Regions from separate parts of the Pseudomonas onubensis genome, predicted to be linked through region 2. Evidence: predicted binding sites of a transcription regulator. Region 2 holds the regulator's gene; each other region holds the start of a gene.
What was found. The regulator FliA, encoded in region 2, starts transcription of late flagellar genes. The targets are predictions, from matches to a motif close to CTAAAGTTTNNNNNNNNNNNGCCGNTAA.
Positions count from the first base shown of each region.

Region 1 (4,212 bases), on a different contig from region 2:
TCCAGCGGGCCACGTGCGTCCCAGATGCCCAGGTCGGCTGCACCAAGGCGGCTTTGCAGGTATTCGCGGGTGGCGGTGGGGCCGTCGTGCAGCGTGAGGCTGACCGGGCCGCCAACCGGGGTGGGCACTTCGGTGGATACCGGGTGTTTTTCGTCCAGCCAGGCCAGCAGGCCGCCGTCCAGGTAGTGGTATTTCTGGTGGCCGATCACGTCGAGCATCCAGATAAAGCGCCCGGCCCAGCCGCCGCCCTCGTCGTCATAGACGACGTAAGTGGCGTCCGGGGTGTGGCCCAGTTCGCCGAACAGCTTTTCCAGATCGGCCTTGTGCGGCAGCAAGCCGGGTGCCGGTGGCTGGCCCAATTGGGTGCGCTTGGGGTCAACGAAATGCGCGCCGGGGATATGCCCTTCGGCGTAGCGGGCGGCACTGGTGAGGTCCACCAGAATCAAGTGTTCGGCATCCAGGCGACCATGCAGGTCGCTGGATTCGATCACCAGCGGCAAGCCAGAGAAGTCAGGCATGTGAGGTCTCCTGGGCACAAATGTTGGCGATAAAGGACGGCGATTGTAGCGCAAGCATCAGGCGCTGCGGTTGGTAAAGCTGTGCAGCGCTTTCTCGATGCATTGAGCGGTTTTGCCGAAGGCCTGCACGGTGGTTTCCGAGAACGGCCCGCCGCCCTGGTCGGCGACCATCAGCATCACCACGCGGCCATTGCAGCTCAGAGAGCGTAGCAACAGGTGTTCACCGGTAAACCAGCGGCGCAGGATCGGCGGCAGCAACGCGGAAAATTGCGCGTGATTGTCGGGCGTGAGGCGTACCTGGGCGGACTTTTCCAGCAGGCGCTGCAGCAGCGTGCTGTTGACGACGTCCAGGCTCAGGTTGGCAGCCTCCTTTGGCAAACCGTCGGCCTGATGCACGCGCAAGGTACTCAGGGCGCGGTCGGCCATAAAGAGCAGCACGCGCTGCATGCCACTGGCGACCAAGGCTTCCCTGGCGCAGGTGGTCAAGTGCATGGCGTTGGCAAAGCGGCTCGGCTCGACCAGCAATTCGGTGCAGCGCTTGCGCCACACGGCCAATGCTTCGGCCGTGGGCGGTGGTGCGGGCAGCAGGCCGCGATGGACTTTTTGCACATGCCACGGCCAGATCAGCGACAGCGCCGGGTGCCAGAGGTCCGGCATCAAGGTGGTGCGCGCGCTGGTGACCGCTTGTTGATGAACCTGTTGCTGCACCTCACACAGCGGCGCTTGCAGGTACAGCGCAGTGAGGTATTGCCAGCGCTCGGTGTGTGGGCAGGTCCAGGATTCCTGGGCCGACATCGCCAGGCCGTTGGCCAGCAGCACGGTATTGGCGGGCTGGTTCAGCCAGCGCCGCAGGTTGGGTTCGGCATCGAGCAATTGCTGCTGGCGCAACGCGTCATCTTCGCGGGCGATGTGCAACGCCTTGACCAGCAAGCGCTGTTCGGTCAGCAGCAGGTTGTAGCCCTGGGATACCCATATCGGCAGGTGCCAGGCTTCGGTCAAGCCCAGGCACAGGTCGAGCAAGCGTACACCGAACAGCTCCTGCTCGACCTTGCGCGCCGACTGGCCTTTGTGGATCACCCGCAGTTCCCATTCTTCCAGCAGCTTGGGGTAGGCCACGGCCAGCGGCCACAGTGGCGACAGAAACAGCAGGCTGCCCCAATGGATGTCTTGCCACAGCCGCGCCAGGCGGCTGGCGAACAAACCGTTGGCTTGCTGTGAGGCGTGCTGGCTCACCAGCAGCAATTGGCGCAAGGCCACCGGGATGTCTTTTTCCGGCACCGCGGGCAGGCGCGTGAGCAATTCTTCGGCGCGTTTAAGGCCCAGGCGGTTCAGTGCCACTTCGAGGTTTTCTGCCGGCCCCGAGAGGCTGCCGTGCGTCTGGCTGTTGGCTTCGCGCATCACGCTGAGCACCAGCGCCGGGCTGTTTTGCATCAGTTCGGCAATATCTCGCAATGAACTACGGCTGTCGCGGATGGCCTTGCACACGCGTTCGTGACTAGCCTGAGGAACAGGCAGCAGCACATCGTCCAGGCGCTTGATCCAAGCGGCGAGGGTGGTGGGTTTTGTCGTTGGAACTGTCGTTTCGTTTGCCATGATTGGGGCGCGATCATCACTTGCGTTCAACACACCCGGAACGGGCCGAATTGGCTTTTCGCCTTAACGGGCTATAGTCTGGCGCAGTTTTGCCGATAAGTAGAACAAGAGTTTTCTGCAGCACCCACTATGTCCATGAACCCGACGGCGCAAGTACCAATCTCCTATGGCTAAAATTATCGGCATCATCGTCGTCATCGCAAGTGTGCTCGGTGGGTACGTCCTGTCCCACGGTAAAATTGCCGCGCTGATCCAGCCCTTCGAAGTGCTGATCATCGGTGGCGCCGCGTTTGGTGCTTTCCTGCAGGCCAACCCTGGCTACATGACCATGCACGTGATCAAGAAGTCGCTGGGCATGTTCAGCTCGCGCTTCTCCCATACCTTTTATCTTGAGGTGCTGGGGCTGATCTACGAGATCCTCAACAAGAGCCGCCGCGAAGGCATGATGGCCATCGAAGGCGACATCGAAGACGCCGCCGCCAGCCCGATTTTTGCCAAGTACCCGGCCGTGCTCAAAGATGAGCGCATGACCGCGTATATCTGTGATTACCTGCGCATCATGTCCTCCGGCAACATGGCCCCGCACGAGCTCGAAGGCCTGTTCGACATGGAGCTGTTCAGCCTCAAGGAAGAGCTGGAACACCCTTCTCACGCCGTGACCGGCATTGCCGACGGCATGCCCGGTTTTGGTATCGTCGCGGCGGTACTCGGTATCGTGGTGACCATGGCATCCCTGGGTGAAGGCGACCAGAAGGCCATCGGCATGCACGTGGGCGCGGCCCTCGTCGGGACCTTCTTCGGTATCCTCGCGGCCTACGGTTTCTTCGGCCCATTGGCCACGTCCCTGGCCCACGATGCCAAGGAAGAAGTGAATTTGTACGAAGCGATCAAGGCCTGCCTGGTGGCTTCAGCGTCCGGCATGCCGCCATCGCTGGCGGTGGAGTTCGGGCGCAAGGTGCTGTACCCGAAACATCGCCCAAGTTTTGCCGAGCTGGAACAAGCGGTTCGCGGTCGCTAAGTCATGGAAAACAACCAGCCGATAATCATCAAGCGCGTCAAGCGCTTCGCTGCGGGGCACCATGGTGGCGCCTGGAAAATCGCCTTCGCCGACTTTGCCACGGCGATGATGGCGTTCTTCTTGGTGCTGTGGCTGATGTCGACCGCCACGCCCGAGCAGAAGATCGCCATCGCCGGTTACTTCAAAGACCCGATTGGTTTTTCGGAAAGCGGCACGCCCTTCGTGATCGACCTGGGCGGCTCGCCGCAACTGGCGCCTGAGCGCACCATCAACCCCGAGGTCAAGACCGAGTCGCCGCAGGAAAACATCCCGATCGAGCGCGAAACCGTCGAGAGCATGGCCGAGCAGGTTGAAAAAGAGCGCCTGGAGTTGCTGCTGCAGGAACTGCAGACCAAGGTCGAAGAAAACCCGCAATTGCTCAAATTCAAGGATCAGATTTCCTTCGAAATCACCCCGGAAGGCTTGCGCATCCAGATCACCGACGCCGCCAACCGGCCGATGTTCGACTCCGGCAGTGCGCGCTTGAAGCCGTACTTCGAAGATATCCTGCTGGCCATGGCCGACACCATCAAGGCGGTGCCGAACAAGATCAGCATCAGCGGCCACACCGACGCCAAGCCCTATGCGGGCCAGGGCGACTTCGGCAACTGGGAGCTTTCGGCCAACCGCGCCAACGCCGCCCGCCGTGCGCTGGTGGCAGGCAGCTATCCCGACCCGCAAGTGGCGCGCGTAGTGGGGTTCGCGTCTTCGCAGTTGTTTGACCCTAAAGACCCGTTCAACCCGATCAACCGCCGTATCGATATCGTGGTGCTGACTAAAAAAGCCCAACGTGCGATTGAAGGTGATCAGCCGCCACCTGCGGCACCGGCCCAGGGCGAAGGCGCACCGGGTGAAGTGCCGGCAGACCCGAATGCCATTCCGCCAGGGCAGGAGCCGTTGCCGGCGCATGAGCTGCGGCAGAAGCTGAACCTGTTTGATGACGGCGGGGTGAAAGACCCGACTGCGCCTGCGCCCGGTTCGTAAGCCGTCTTTTTTTCGTTGTAAATGAAAACGCCCCGACTATGTCGGGGCGTTTTTATTTGT
Region 1 is NZ_CBFHAZ010000022.1:64,508-68,719, reverse strand. It holds gene ACTD9P_RS10380 (rhodanese-like domain-containing protein) at 1-518, opposite strand, end outside; gene ACTD9P_RS10375 (HDOD domain-containing protein) at 576-2,111, opposite strand; gene motA (flagellar motor stator protein MotA) at 2,278-3,129, shown strand; gene motB (flagellar motor protein MotB) at 3,133-4,152, shown strand.
Region 1: motA (flagellar motor stator protein MotA) is a predicted target of FliA. The motif match lies at 2,183-2,210, and genes of this name have one in related genera.

Region 2 (4,212 bases):
CTCGAAGTGCAGCTGGGCTCGTTGGCGTGGACGCAGCTGCAAGGCAGCAAGCCGCAGCAGGCCAACCTGTGGCGTCGCCTGCAACGCATCGGCCTGTCCGGCCCGCTGTCGCGCGATTTGCTTGCACTGACGGCCGAAGTCGAAGAACCACGCCAGGCCTGGCGCATGTTGCTGGCGCACCTGGCGCGCATGATCGCCACGCCGGAAATCGAACCGCTGGAAGAGGGCGGTGTGATTGCCATGGTCGGCCCCGCCGGCATGGGCAAGACCACCACCCTGGCCAAGCTGGCCGCCCGTTATGTGCTCAAGTACGGCGCGCAGAACATCGCGCTGGTGAGCATGGACAGCTATCGCATCGGCGCCCAGGAGCAGCTCAAGACCCTGGGCCGCATCCTCAATGTGACCGTGACCCACGTCGACCCGGGCCAGTCCCTGGCCAATGCGCTCGACCCACTGCTGCGCAAGCGCGTGGTGTTGATTGACACGGCCGGCCTGCAAGCCAGCGATCCGGCACTGCGCATGCAGCTTGAAAGCCTGGCCGGGCGTGGCATCAAGTCAAAAAATTACCTGGTGCTTGCAACCACCAGCCAGAAACAGGTTCTTACCGCTGCCTACCACAGCTACAAGCGCTGCGGCCTGGCCGGTTGCATCCTCACCAAGCTCGACGAAACCGCGAGCCTGGGCGAGGTGTTGAGCCTGGCGATCAGTCATGAGTTACCGGTTGCCTACCTGACCGACGGGCCGCGGATCCCGGATGATTTACATCTGCCGCGCCGTCATCAGTTGGTCAGCCGTGCTGTCAGCGTGCAAATGCAAGAAGAGCCTAGCGAGGAAGCGATGGCCGATATGTTCGCCGACCTTTACCACAACCCGGCTAAGCGGGTGGGGTGAGGCAGGATGAACACCGTGAAATGTATCTACATCGATGGTCTGCAAGCGATTCACGCGGCCAAGCCATGTAGCCTGCGTCTAAGCAAGACAAGGTAAAGAAATAAAATGGGCAGCATGCATCCCGTACAGGTGATCGCGGTGACCGGCGGCAAAGGTGGCGTCGGGAAAACTAACGTGTCAGTGAATTTGTCCCTGGCCCTGGCAGAGCTTGGCCGTCGCGTCATGCTGCTGGATGCTGACCTGGGCCTGGCGAACGTGGACGTTCTGCTGGGGCTGACACCCAAACACACCCTGGCCGATGTGATCGAAGGCCGTTGTGAGCTGCGCGATGTGCTGCTGCAAGGCCCCGGTGGCATTCGCATCGTGCCGGCCGCCTCGGGCACCCAGAGCATGGTGCACCTGAGCCCGGCGCAGCATGCCGGCCTGATCCAGGCGTTCAGCGACATCGGCGACAACCTCGACGTGCTGGTGATCGACACCGCCGCCGGGATCGGCGAGTCGGTGGTCAGCTTCGTGCGCGCCGCCCAGGAAGTGCTGCTGGTGGTGTGCGACGAACCCACCTCGATCACCGACGCCTACGCCCTGATCAAACTGCTTAACCGTGACTACGGCATGAACCGCTTCCGCGTGCTGGCCAACATGGCCCAAAGCCCGCAGGAAGGGCGGAATCTGTTCGCCAAGTTGACCAAGGTCACGGATCGCTTCCTCGATGTCGCCTTACAATACGTGGGCGCAGTTCCCTATGACGAGTGTGTGCGCAAGGCTGTGCAAAAGCAGCGTGCAGTCTACGAAGCGTTCCCTCGTTCGAAGTGCGCATTGGCGTTCAAGGCTATTGCCCAGAAGGTCGATACTTGGCCGTTGCCTGCCAACCCGCGGGGGCATCTGGAGTTTTTCGTCGAGCGATTGGTGCATCAGACGAGCGCGGGACCTGTGCTATGACATCCAGCGGCTACAACCTTTACAAAAAGTCGGCACGTGACAGCCAGGGCGAACTGATCGAGCGCTATGCGCCCTTGGTCAAGCGCATTGCCTATCACTTGCTGGCACGCCTGCCTGCCAGTGTGCAGGTTGAGGACTTGATCCAGGCCGGCATGATCGGCCTGCTCGAAGTGTCGACCAAATACGACGCGAGCAAGGGCGCGAGTTTCGAGACGTATGCGGGTATTCGCATACGTGGTGCGATGCTCGATGAAGTGCGTAAAGGTGATTGGGCGCCGCGTTCGGTACACCGCAATACGCGCATGGTCAGTGACGCAATTCGTGCAATTGAAGCAAAAACCGGTCGTGACGCTAAAGATCACGAAGTTGCGGCCGAACTCCAATTGAGTCTCGACGATTACTACGGGATTTTGAACGATACCTTGGGCAGCCGCCTGTTCAGTTTCGACGACCTTTTGCAGGACGGCGAACACGAAGGGCTGCACGAGGACGGCGCGAGTGCACATCTGGAACCGTCACGCGACCTGGAAGACGAACGTTTCCAGGGCGCGTTGGCGGAAGCGATTGCCAATTTGCCGGAGCGTGAGCGACTGGTGTTGGCGCTGTACTACGACGAAGAGCTGAACCTCAAGGAAATCGGTGAGGTCCTGGGGGTCAGCGAATCGCGTGTCAGCCAGCTGCATAGCCAGTGCGCCGCCCGCTTGCGGGGGCGATTGGGAGAGTGGCGCGCGCGCTGACAGGCAGTGTGGGGACACTGCAGACGCTACCGCAAAGGCTGCATGCTTTTGCGGGTTCGTGCCGTGGTGCCCTGGGCAGTCCTTTTTGTGTAACGCCTGTTGATTGAAATGGCGCGTCCAGGTGCTGGGCGCGTTTAAGACTGCTTGGAGGTCGAATTGGACAAGAACATGAAAATCCTCATCGTTGATGACTTCTCAACGATGCGGCGGATCATAAAAAACCTGTTGCGTGACCTTGGGTTCACCAACACGGTCGAGGCGGATGACGGCCTGACGGCGATTCCGATCCTCAACAGCGGGAGCATCGACTTTCTGGTAACCGACTGGAACATGCCGGGCATGACCGGTATCGACTTGCTGCGTCACGTGCGCGCCGATGAAAAACTGCGCAGCTTGCCTGTGTTGATGGTGACCGCCGAAGCCAAGCGTGAACAGATCATCGAAGCCGCCCAAGCCGGGGTTAACGGTTACGTGGTCAAGCCATTCACGGCGTTGGCCTTGAAAGAGAAGATCGAAAAGATCTTTGAACGCATCCACGGCTGATGTCACCACGGGGGAGCTATGGAGCATAACGAAACGTCACAGGGAGACTTTGAGTCGACCCTGAAAAAGCATGCTCACCAGTTGGTCGAAAGCCTTGAAAAAGGCCAGTTCGGCGACGCGGTGCAGTTGATCCATGAGCTTAACCAGACCCGTGACCGCGGCCTGTATCAGGAAGTGGGCAAGCTCACACGCGAGCTGCACAGTGCAATCGTCAATTTCCAGATTGACCCGCACATGCCCCAGGCCGAAGAAATTTCGCAGATCACTGATGCCACCGAACGCCTGTCCTATGTGGTCAGGCTGACTGAGGCGGCGGCCAACCGCACCATGGACCTGGTGGAAAACGCCACGCCGTTGGTTAATGGCATGGTCACCGAAGCTCAGGCGCTCAGCGTTGACTGGGGCCGCTTCATGCGCCGCGAAGTGGGGGCTGAGGAGTTTCGTGAATTGGCGCGTCGGGTCGACGCTTTTCTGTCGCGCAGCGAACAGGAAAACCGCACGGTGGCCAGCAACCTCAATGACATTCTGCTGGCCCAGGATTACCAGGACCTCACCGGTCAAGTGATCAAGCGCGTGACCCAACTGGTCACCGAAGTGGAAAGCAACTTGCTCAAATTGGTGCTCATGGCCGGCCAGGTCGACCGTTTTGCCGGCATCGAACATGACCGCGCAGCGATCCTCTCGGAAAAAGATCCACAAAAACATCTCGCCAAGGGTGAAGGTCCGCAGATTCATGCCGATAAACGTGAAGACGTCGTATCCGGTCAAGATGACGTAGACGATTTGCTGTCCAGTTTAGGCTTCTAAGGAGCACCCACATGAGCTTCGGCGCCGATGAAGAAATCCTTCAGGATTTCCTTGTAGAGGCCGGCGAAATTTTAGAGCAACTGTCCGAACAACTGGTCGAGCTGGAAAGCCGACCGGATGATGCGAACCTGCTCAATGCAATTTTTCGCGGTTTTCACACTGTAAAAGGGGGCGCCGGCTTCCTCCAGCTCCATGAGCTGGTGGAGTGCTGTCACATCGCCGAGAACGTGTTCGACATCCTGCGCAAGGGTGAGCGCCACGTCGACTCGGAACTGATGGACGTGATTCTCGAGGC
Region 2 is NZ_CBFHAZ010000130.1:2,774-6,985, forward strand. It holds gene flhF (flagellar biosynthesis GTPase FlhF) at 1-891, shown strand, start outside; gene fleN (flagellar synthesis regulator FleN) at 997-1,830, shown strand; gene fliA (RNA polymerase sigma factor FliA) at 1,827-2,567, shown strand; gene ACTD9P_RS26825 (chemotaxis response regulator CheY) at 2,736-3,110, shown strand; gene ACTD9P_RS26830 (protein phosphatase CheZ) at 3,129-3,917, shown strand; gene ACTD9P_RS26835 (chemotaxis protein CheA) at 3,929-4,212, shown strand, end outside.

Region 3 (4,212 bases), on a different contig from region 2:
ATGATGCTGGCCGTCGATATTCAGGCCAGACGTTGGGCCGAGCGTGGAGTCCGACGCTGGCGAACCGGCATCACCCAACGCCCCCGCCGTACCCACGATGCACACAATCGCCAACGGGCTGAAGCCCAGCTGCACACACAACGGCACAAAAATCGCGGCCAGAATCGGCACGGTGGAAAATGACGAGCCGATGCCCATGGTCACCAACAGCCCCACCAGCAGCATCAGCAACGCGCCCACACCACGGCTGTGACCAATGAATGCCGCCGAGGCTTGCACCAGCGAGCGCACGTCACCGGTGGCCTTGAGCACTTCGGCAAACCCCGAGGAGGCGATCATGATGAAGCCGATCATCGCCATCATCTTCATGCCTTCGGTGAACAGGTCGTCGGTCTCGCGCCAGCGCACAATGCCCGACACCGAGAAGATCAGAAAGCCAGCCAGGGCGCCGATGATCATCGAGTCCAGCCACAGCTGAATGATAAACGCCGAGGCAATCGCCAGCCCGGCTACCAGCAGGGTCAGCGGGTTGTATTGCACCGCCACTTGCTCGACGCGCTCGATTTTCTCCAGGTCATACACACGTTTTTTGCGGTAACTGATAAACACCGCCACCAGCAGACCCACCACCATGCCCAACGCCGGCAGGCCCATGGCATGGGTGACGTTGACCTGGCTGATGTCCACGCCACTCTTGGCCACGTTGGCCAGCAGGATCTGGTTAAGGAAGATATTGCCGAAGCCCACCGGCAGGAACATATACGGCGTGATCAAGCCGAAGGTCATCACGCAGGCGATCAGCCGGCGATCCAGTTGCAGCTTGGTCAGCACGTACAGCAGTGGCGGCACCAGCAGCGGGATAAACGCGATATGGATCGGTAAAATGTTCTGCGAGGCAATCGCCACCACCCACAACAGGCCGATCAGCAACCATTTGACGTGGCCGCCGCCGGTGGCTTCCTGACGATCGACCAACAGCAGCGCCTTGTCCGCCAACGCATGCGCCAGGCCGGACTTGGCAATTGCCACCGCGAAAGCGCCGAGCAAGGCGTAGGACAATGCCACCGTTGCGCCGCCGCCCAAGCCGCCGTTAAAGGCCTTGAGCGTGGCCTCGATGCCCAACCCGCCGGTCAAGCCACCGACCAGGGCGCCGACGATAATGGCGATGACCACATGCACACGGGACAAACTGAGCACCAGCATGGTGCCGACCGCGGCGATGACTGCGTTAATCATGATTACCTCAAGCAAAAAACATAAAAAACAGACAGGCCCGCGACCGGGCGGCCATCAGATGGCGTCCGCGGGCAGGCTTTAGGAGGTCTTATTAGAGGGCGCGCACTTTGCAGCAGGCGGGCCGTCATGTCAAAAACTGTGGCGAGGGAGCTTGCTCCCGCTGGGCTGCGCAGCAGCCCCAAAAATCGCGACCTGGGCGCCTGCTTCGCAGTCGAACGGGAGCAAGCTCCCTCGCCACAAAAGCAGCTTTAAATTGAACGTTTGAATAAAGAAATATCCGCACCAGCCGATAAACGGGTCTCTCTGTGTTTTCAGGTTAAGGATGCTCCTCGATGTCTCTCAGACAGCTCTCCATTCAATGGAAAATCACCCTGCTCGCGGGCCTGTGCCTGCTGGGGATCGTGACCCTGCTGGTGGGTCTGTCGCTGTATCGCATGGAGCAGAGTTCACAGCAGGTCAAAACCTCCAGCATGCAGATGCTCGACGCGGCCGCCCAGGCGCGCATCGAGGCCCAGGGTGAAGTGCAGGCGTTGGGCATTCGCCAACAATTTATGGACGCCTACCAGTACGGCCATGGTTTTTCACGCCAGGTGTTGTTTTTGCGCGAACAGGCGGAAAAACGCTTCCTCGACGCCTTTGATACCCGCGAAGACCTGACCCGTCAGGTCAAGGCCGCCTTGCAGGCCAACCCCGATCTGCTCGGCCTGTCGCTGGTGTTTGAGGCCAATGCGCTGGACGGCAAGGACGAGTTGTTCGCCAATCAGGCAGAACTGGGCAGCAACGACAAAGGCCGCTTCGCCCTCTACTGGTCGCAGCCAACGCCCGGCAAACTTACCTCCATGTCGCTGCCCGAAAGCGACATGGCCGACATCAGCGTCGGCCCCAGCGGCGAAAAGGCTAACGCGTGGTTCACCTGCCCACGCACTACGCTGAAACCCTGCGTGATCGAACCGTACTTTTATGTGATCGACGGGCAAAACGTGCTGATGACCAGCATCGTCTTCCCGCTGATGGTCAACGGCAAAGTCATCGCCTCGCTGTCGGTGGACATCAACCTCAATAGCCTGCAGGCCGTGAGCCAACAGGCCAGCCAGAAGCTGTATGACGGCCAGACCCAAGTCAGCATCCTCAGCCCCACCGGTTTGCTCGCCGGCTACAGCCCGGACGCCAGTAAACTCAGCCAGCGCCTGGATCAGGTCGACACCACCAGCGGCGCGCAATTGATCAGCGTGCTGGCCAGTAACCCCCAGACCAGCAGCCTGCGTACCGATCATCAGCTCAAGGTGCTGGCGCCATTCGCGCCGATACCCGGCGGCAAGCCATGGGGCGTGTTGCTGGATGTGCCGGAAAAAGTCCTAGTCGGCCCTGCCGAAACGCTCAAGGCGCAGTTGGACGCGGACAACGCCCGCGGCACGCTGCTGGAGCTGAGCCTGGGCCTGCTGGCCGCCGTGGTCGGCTTAGTGCTTGTGTGGCTGATGGCCCGCAGCGTGACCCGGCCGATCCTCGGCGTGGCGCGCATGCTAGAAGACATCGCCAGCGGCGAAGGCGACCTCACCCGCCGCCTGGCCTATGACAAACACGATGAACTGGGCCAATTGGCCGGCTGGTTCAACCGCTTCCTCGACAAGCTGCAACCGATCATTGCCCAAGTGAAACGCTCGGTGCAGGACGCCCGTGGCACTGCCGATCAGTCCGCCGCGATCGCCACGCAAACCAGCGCCGGCATGGAGCAGCAGTACCGCCAGGTCGATCAAGTGGCCACCGCCTCCCACGAAATGAGCGCCACCGCCCAGGATGTGGCGCGTAGTGCTGCCCAAGCAGCACACGCCGCACGCGATGCCGACCAGGCCACCCGCGACGGCTTGAGTGTGATCGACCGCACCACCACCAACATCGGCAACCTGGCGGCGGACATGAGCACCGCCATGGCCCAGGTCGAAGGCTTGGCGGCCAATAGCGAGAAGATCGGCTCGGTGCTGGAAGTGATTCGCGGCATCGCCGAGCAGACCAACTTGCTGGCGCTTAATGCCGCCATCGAAGCCGCCCGCGCCGGTGAGGCCGGGCGTGGCTTTGCGGTGGTCGCCGATGAAGTGCGTAACCTGGCGCGGCGCACCCAGGAATCGGTAGAAGAAACCCGCCTGGTGATCGAGCACCTGCAAAGCGGCACCACCGACGTGGTCGACTCCATGGGCAACAGCTATCGCCAGGCCCAGGGCAGTGTCGAACAGGTTGGCCAGGCGGTCACCGCCCTGCGCCAGATCGGTGAGGCGGTCACGGTGATCAGCGACATGAACCTGCAAATCGCCAGCGCCGCCGAACAGCAAAGCGCCGTGGCCGAAGAGATCAACAGCAATGTGGCGACGATTCGGGATGTGACTGAATCACTGTCGGAGCAGGCGAATGAATCGGCGCGGGTGAGCCAGGCGTTGAATAGCCAGGCGAATCAGCAGCAGGGGTTGATGGATCAGTTTCGCGTATAACGATCGTTCCCACGCTCCGCGTGGGAATGCCTCCTGTGACGCTCCGCGTCACCCGTCGACAGCGGGACGCGGAGCGTCCAGGGCGGCGTTACCACGCAGAGCGTGGGAACGATCTCAGCGGTGTTAACGTTTGGCTAATTCGATCAGCACCTTGAGCCCGCCCAGCTCGCTGTCCTGCAACTGCAACGTACCGCCCCACACCTCGACGATATCCCGCACGATCCCCAGCCCCAGGCCATGACCGTCAATCTGCTCATCCAGGCGCGCACCGCGGCTGAGCACTTGCTCACGCTGGGCCTGTGGGATGCCGGGGCCGTCGTCTTCGACTGCCAGCAGAAAGCTGCGCGGGGTTTCGCTGACCGCCAAGCGCACGTCGGCATCCGCCCATTTGCAGGCGTTATCCAGCAGGTTGCCGAGCAGTTCAAGCAGGTCTTCGCGGTCCCAGGGCAATTGCAGACCGGGGTCGACGTGGTAGCTCAAGTCCAGGTGTTCACCG
Region 3 is NZ_CBFHAZ010000005.1:67,747-71,958, reverse strand. It holds gene ACTD9P_RS03355 (Na+/H+ antiporter family protein) at 1-1,233, opposite strand, end outside; gene ACTD9P_RS03350 (methyl-accepting chemotaxis protein) at 1,569-3,716, shown strand; gene ACTD9P_RS03345 (sensor histidine kinase) at 3,840-4,212, opposite strand, start outside.
Region 3: ACTD9P_RS03350 (methyl-accepting chemotaxis protein) is a predicted target of FliA. The motif match lies at 1,502-1,529, and genes of this name have one in related genera.

Region 4 (4,212 bases), on a different contig from region 2:
GCTGTTGCGCAAAGGCTGCGACCACCTCAAAGCCATTGGCTTTCTTTGACAGGGACTCCTTATGAAACCGCTGCAACCCGATACATTGATCCGTAACCCCAATGGCGCACCGCTGGTAGCGTCTGTTGACGTCGCGTGCGATGCCGCTCGCCTGTGGAGTGTGGTGGGAAATTTTGCAGGCTTTGATGCCTTCATTCCTGCCCTGTCGCACATCGAAATGACGGGAACCGGCGTAGGCGCATTACGCACCAAATTTTTCCATGATGGGCACCGCGTCGTTGAGCAACTCAACAGCCGTGACGACGAAGCGATGTGCATGACGTGGACCACCCTCTACAACACCTTGGGTGTCGCGCGGCTATGGGCCGCCATGTGTGTGGAAGCACTCGACGCCAAACACGCCAGGGCGACCTGGACGCTGATTGGCGAGCCGGTCGATACACCGCAGGCGGAGTTTGAGCAGTTTGCGCAGGCTTTCGCCGACAGCGCCCTGGAGAATGTGCGCAGGATGTTGGACTGATCAGCAGGAGCGAGAGGCCTCGCTCCTGCCAAGCCGGGTCAGATCTTGAAGCTGTCGACCAGTTGCTTCAATCGATTGGCCTGCTGCGACAGCGCATCGCAGTCCTTGAGCGTTTCGTTGAGGTTGACGACACCTTGCTGGTTCAACAGGTTGATCTGGTTGATATCAACGTTGAGGGTTTCAACCACGGCGGTCTGCTCTTCGGTAGCCGCCGCAACCGATTGGTTCATGCCGTCGATCTCGACGATGCGCTGCGTCACGCTGACCAGACGCTCACCCGCCTGGTTGGCCACTTCAACGCTTTCTTCGCTGGAGACCTGGCTGGCATTCATGGTGGTCACGGCTTCACGCGAGCCCACTTGCAGCGAAGTGATCATCTTGTGGATCTCTTCGGCCGACTCCTGGGTTCGGTGCGCCAGGTTGCGCACTTCGTCGGCCACTACGGCAAACCCGCGCCCGGCTTCACCGGCACGCGCAGCCTCGATCGCCGCGTTGAGCGCCAGCAAGTTGGTTTGCTGGGAGATGCCTTTGATTACATCAAGGATGTGCCCAATGTTATCGGTGCTGGCGTTAAGGGTTTCGATCTGCGTGCAGGACAAGCTGATCTTTTGCGAGAGTTCCGACATGGCCAGGATGGTTTGCTCCACCACCTTGCGCCCGTCATCCGCTTGCTCACTGGCGCCGCTGGCATGCTGCGATGCATCGGCTGCGTTGCGGGCGATTTCCTGAGTGGCGGCGCCCAGTTCGTTGATGGCGGCTGCCACACTGTTGGTGCGCGCGCTTTGCTCGTCCGAGCCGATGATCGAAGCGTTGGAGGACGCCATGACGCGCTGGGACAGGTCGTGCACCTGACGCGTAGCCGAAGACACTTCGGAGATAGAGGCGTGGATACGTTCGACGAACTGGTTGAACGCACTGCCCACTTCGCCGAACTCATCTTTGCTGGTCACGTCCAGGCGGCGGGTCAAATCGCCTTCGCCCTGGGCAATGTCCTGCATGGCCACGCCCATGGTGGTCAGCGGACGCAACAGCACTTGAATCAGCAGGCTGAGCAGTACGGCGATGGCCACTACGGCGATCAACATGGCGATCAGTGCCGATGTACGGAATTTACTCAGTGGTGCGTAGGCTTTGTCTTTGTCAATCGACAGGCCGATGTACCAATCCGCCCCCGGCAAACCGCTGATCGGGGTAAATGACAGAATACGGTCCTGGCCGTTGAGTACAACGTCCTGGCTGACCTTCTCGATTCGCAGGTTGGTGCCAGGGTAGATGTCCTTGAGGTTCTTCATCACCTGGTCCTGGTCAGGACTGACGATGACCTGGCCATCGGCGCTCACCAGGAACGCATGGCCAATACCGCCGAAATCCACCGAGTTGATGATTTTCACCAGGGTTTGCAGACTCAGGTCACCGCCCACTACTCCAAGCAGTTCGCCGTTCTTTTTGACCGGCAGGGCAATGGTCACGATTTGCCCGCCAACGGCCGCCATATAAGGCGGAGTCAGCATGGTTTTATCGGCGGCTACTGCTTGTTTGTACCAAGGGCGCTGACGAGGGTCGTAATCGTCGGGCATCTTGGCGTCAGGGCGCTGCGTAAATACGCCGTTGGTTTGGCCGACATAGGTGAACTGGAAGTTCGAGGTGAACGCGGGCTGGTCAACCAGCCCCGGCAGGTCGGCACCGCTGCCTTGGTGAGCAACGTTTTGCGCCAGACTTTCGAGGACCAGGATGCGGCCACTGAGCCAATTCTGCACGCTGCTGGCCGTGAGCTCGCCCGACTGCTGGATAGACGACTCAAGGTTTTGTGTGATGGTGCTGCGCTGCAGGTAATCGTTGTAGAGGGTAAATAGCGCGAAGGCCAGAACCACGACGCCTGACGCGGCCAGTAGAATTTTATGACTGAACTTGAGATTCATTTCATCGACTTCTTTTGCCAAAGGGGGGTGAGCGTGCCGAGTGGAACATTCCATGTAACGGGATAGGCGGACTCTCCGACCGCTCTATTTCGGTGCACGCATGGCTCGTCAGGCTTTCGGCCACTCCAGGATAAATCTTAGAGATTTGTGAGAAGCATCCTCATTTTGAGTAGGAAACCGACCAGCGGTAGACGCTCAGGGGCCGGCGTTGCAAAATTTTTCCGACTCCCCGACAATGCGACTAATTATCATTTGTGACGCTTGGCCAGGCCTGTGTGAATGCCCTCTACTGACTACATTGCGTGCGAAAGTGTTGTACACACGCTTTACAGCACCCACCACAACTGGCTCAGCACCTGGCTGCGCAGCCGCTTGGGCAATGCCGCCGATGCTGCGGACCTGGCACAGGATACGTTCGTGCGCCTGCTGCAAAAAACCGAACGCTTTGAGCTCAAGGCGCCGCGTGCTTTTTTGCGCACCATCGCCCGGGGCCTGGTGATTGATCATTGGCGCCGCGAAGAAATCCAACGGGCCTACCTGGAGTCCATCGCCCACTTGCCGCAAGCGCTGGCACCCAGCGCCGAAGCGCGTGCGTTGGTGTTGGAGCTTCTGGAAGAAGTCGCCCGGCTATTGGACGGATTAAATCCCAAGGTGCGTAAGGCGTTTTTACTGGCGCAGTGCGATGGCCTGACTCACCAGCAGATCGCACAGCAAATGGGCGTGTCGCTGCGCTCGGTAGAGCGGTACATCGCTGAAGGGCTGTATCACTGTTATGTCCTGCGCTATGAAACCTGACGCCAATGGATAACACCGCGCGCTCCGGGCCAGATCCGCAGGTGGTCAAACAGGCGATCAGTTGGGCGCTGCGCCTGCGTAACAACCGTGCGAATGAGCGCTTGCATGCGCAATGTGAGCATTGGCGTGAAGCTCACGATGACCATGAATTGGCTTGGCAACGGGTACAGGCTTTACAACGGGAATTGAACAGCCAGATGGCGGCGATTCCAGGGGCGCATGTGGCACTGGAAAACGTCGCACAAGGCTTGGGCCGACGACGGGCACTGAAGGTGTTGTCGGGCGTGGCGTTGGTGGGGTCGGCGGCGTGGATTAGCCGGGACATGACCGGCTGGCAGCGCTGGACGTCCGATTTCGCCACCGCCACCGGCGAGCGGCGCAGCGTGCAATTACCGGACGGCACACGCCTGCAACTCAACACCGACAGTGCGGTGAACCTCACCTTCAATCCGCAGCAGCGCCTGATCACGTTGGTGCGCGGGGAAATCCTGGTGACCTGCGGCTCGCCCTCTTCAGCGCCTTTACTGGTTCACACTCGCCATGGCTTGCTCGAAGGCATCGATGGGCACTTTAGCGTGCGCCAAGACAACGACTGCACACGCTTGAGCGTGGTCAGCGGCAATGTGGCCATCCATTCACCGCATACGGCCGATGGCCTGGCGACTCAAGTGCACACAGGGGAAACCTATCTGATCAGCCAGGCACGCGCCGTGTTGTCTGCGCTGCTGACCATGGACATGGGCGCCTGGGCCGATGGGCTGATTGTGACGCGGGACATGCGCCTGGCTGATTTTGTGTCGGAAGTGGGGCGCTACCGCCAGGGTTATTTGGGCTGTGCGGCGGATATCGGCGACTTGCGGTTATCAGGGGTTTTCCGCGTGGAAGACACCGACAAGTTGCTGGCGATCGTTGCGCAAACACTGCCCGTTCAAGTGCGCTATCGCACACGTTGGTGGGTGAGCCTGGAACGCCTGGCCT
Region 4 is NZ_CBFHAZ010000104.1:15,495-19,706, forward strand. It holds gene ACTD9P_RS24565 (amino acid adenylation domain-containing protein) at 1-49, shown strand, start outside; gene ACTD9P_RS24570 (SRPBCC family protein) at 62-520, shown strand; gene ACTD9P_RS24575 (methyl-accepting chemotaxis protein) at 559-2,439, opposite strand; gene ACTD9P_RS24580 (sigma-70 family RNA polymerase sigma factor) at 2,719-3,234, shown strand; gene ACTD9P_RS24585 (FecR domain-containing protein) at 3,240-4,212, shown strand, end outside.
Region 4: ACTD9P_RS24575 (methyl-accepting chemotaxis protein) is a predicted target of FliA. The motif match lies at 2,553-2,580, and genes of this name have one in related genera.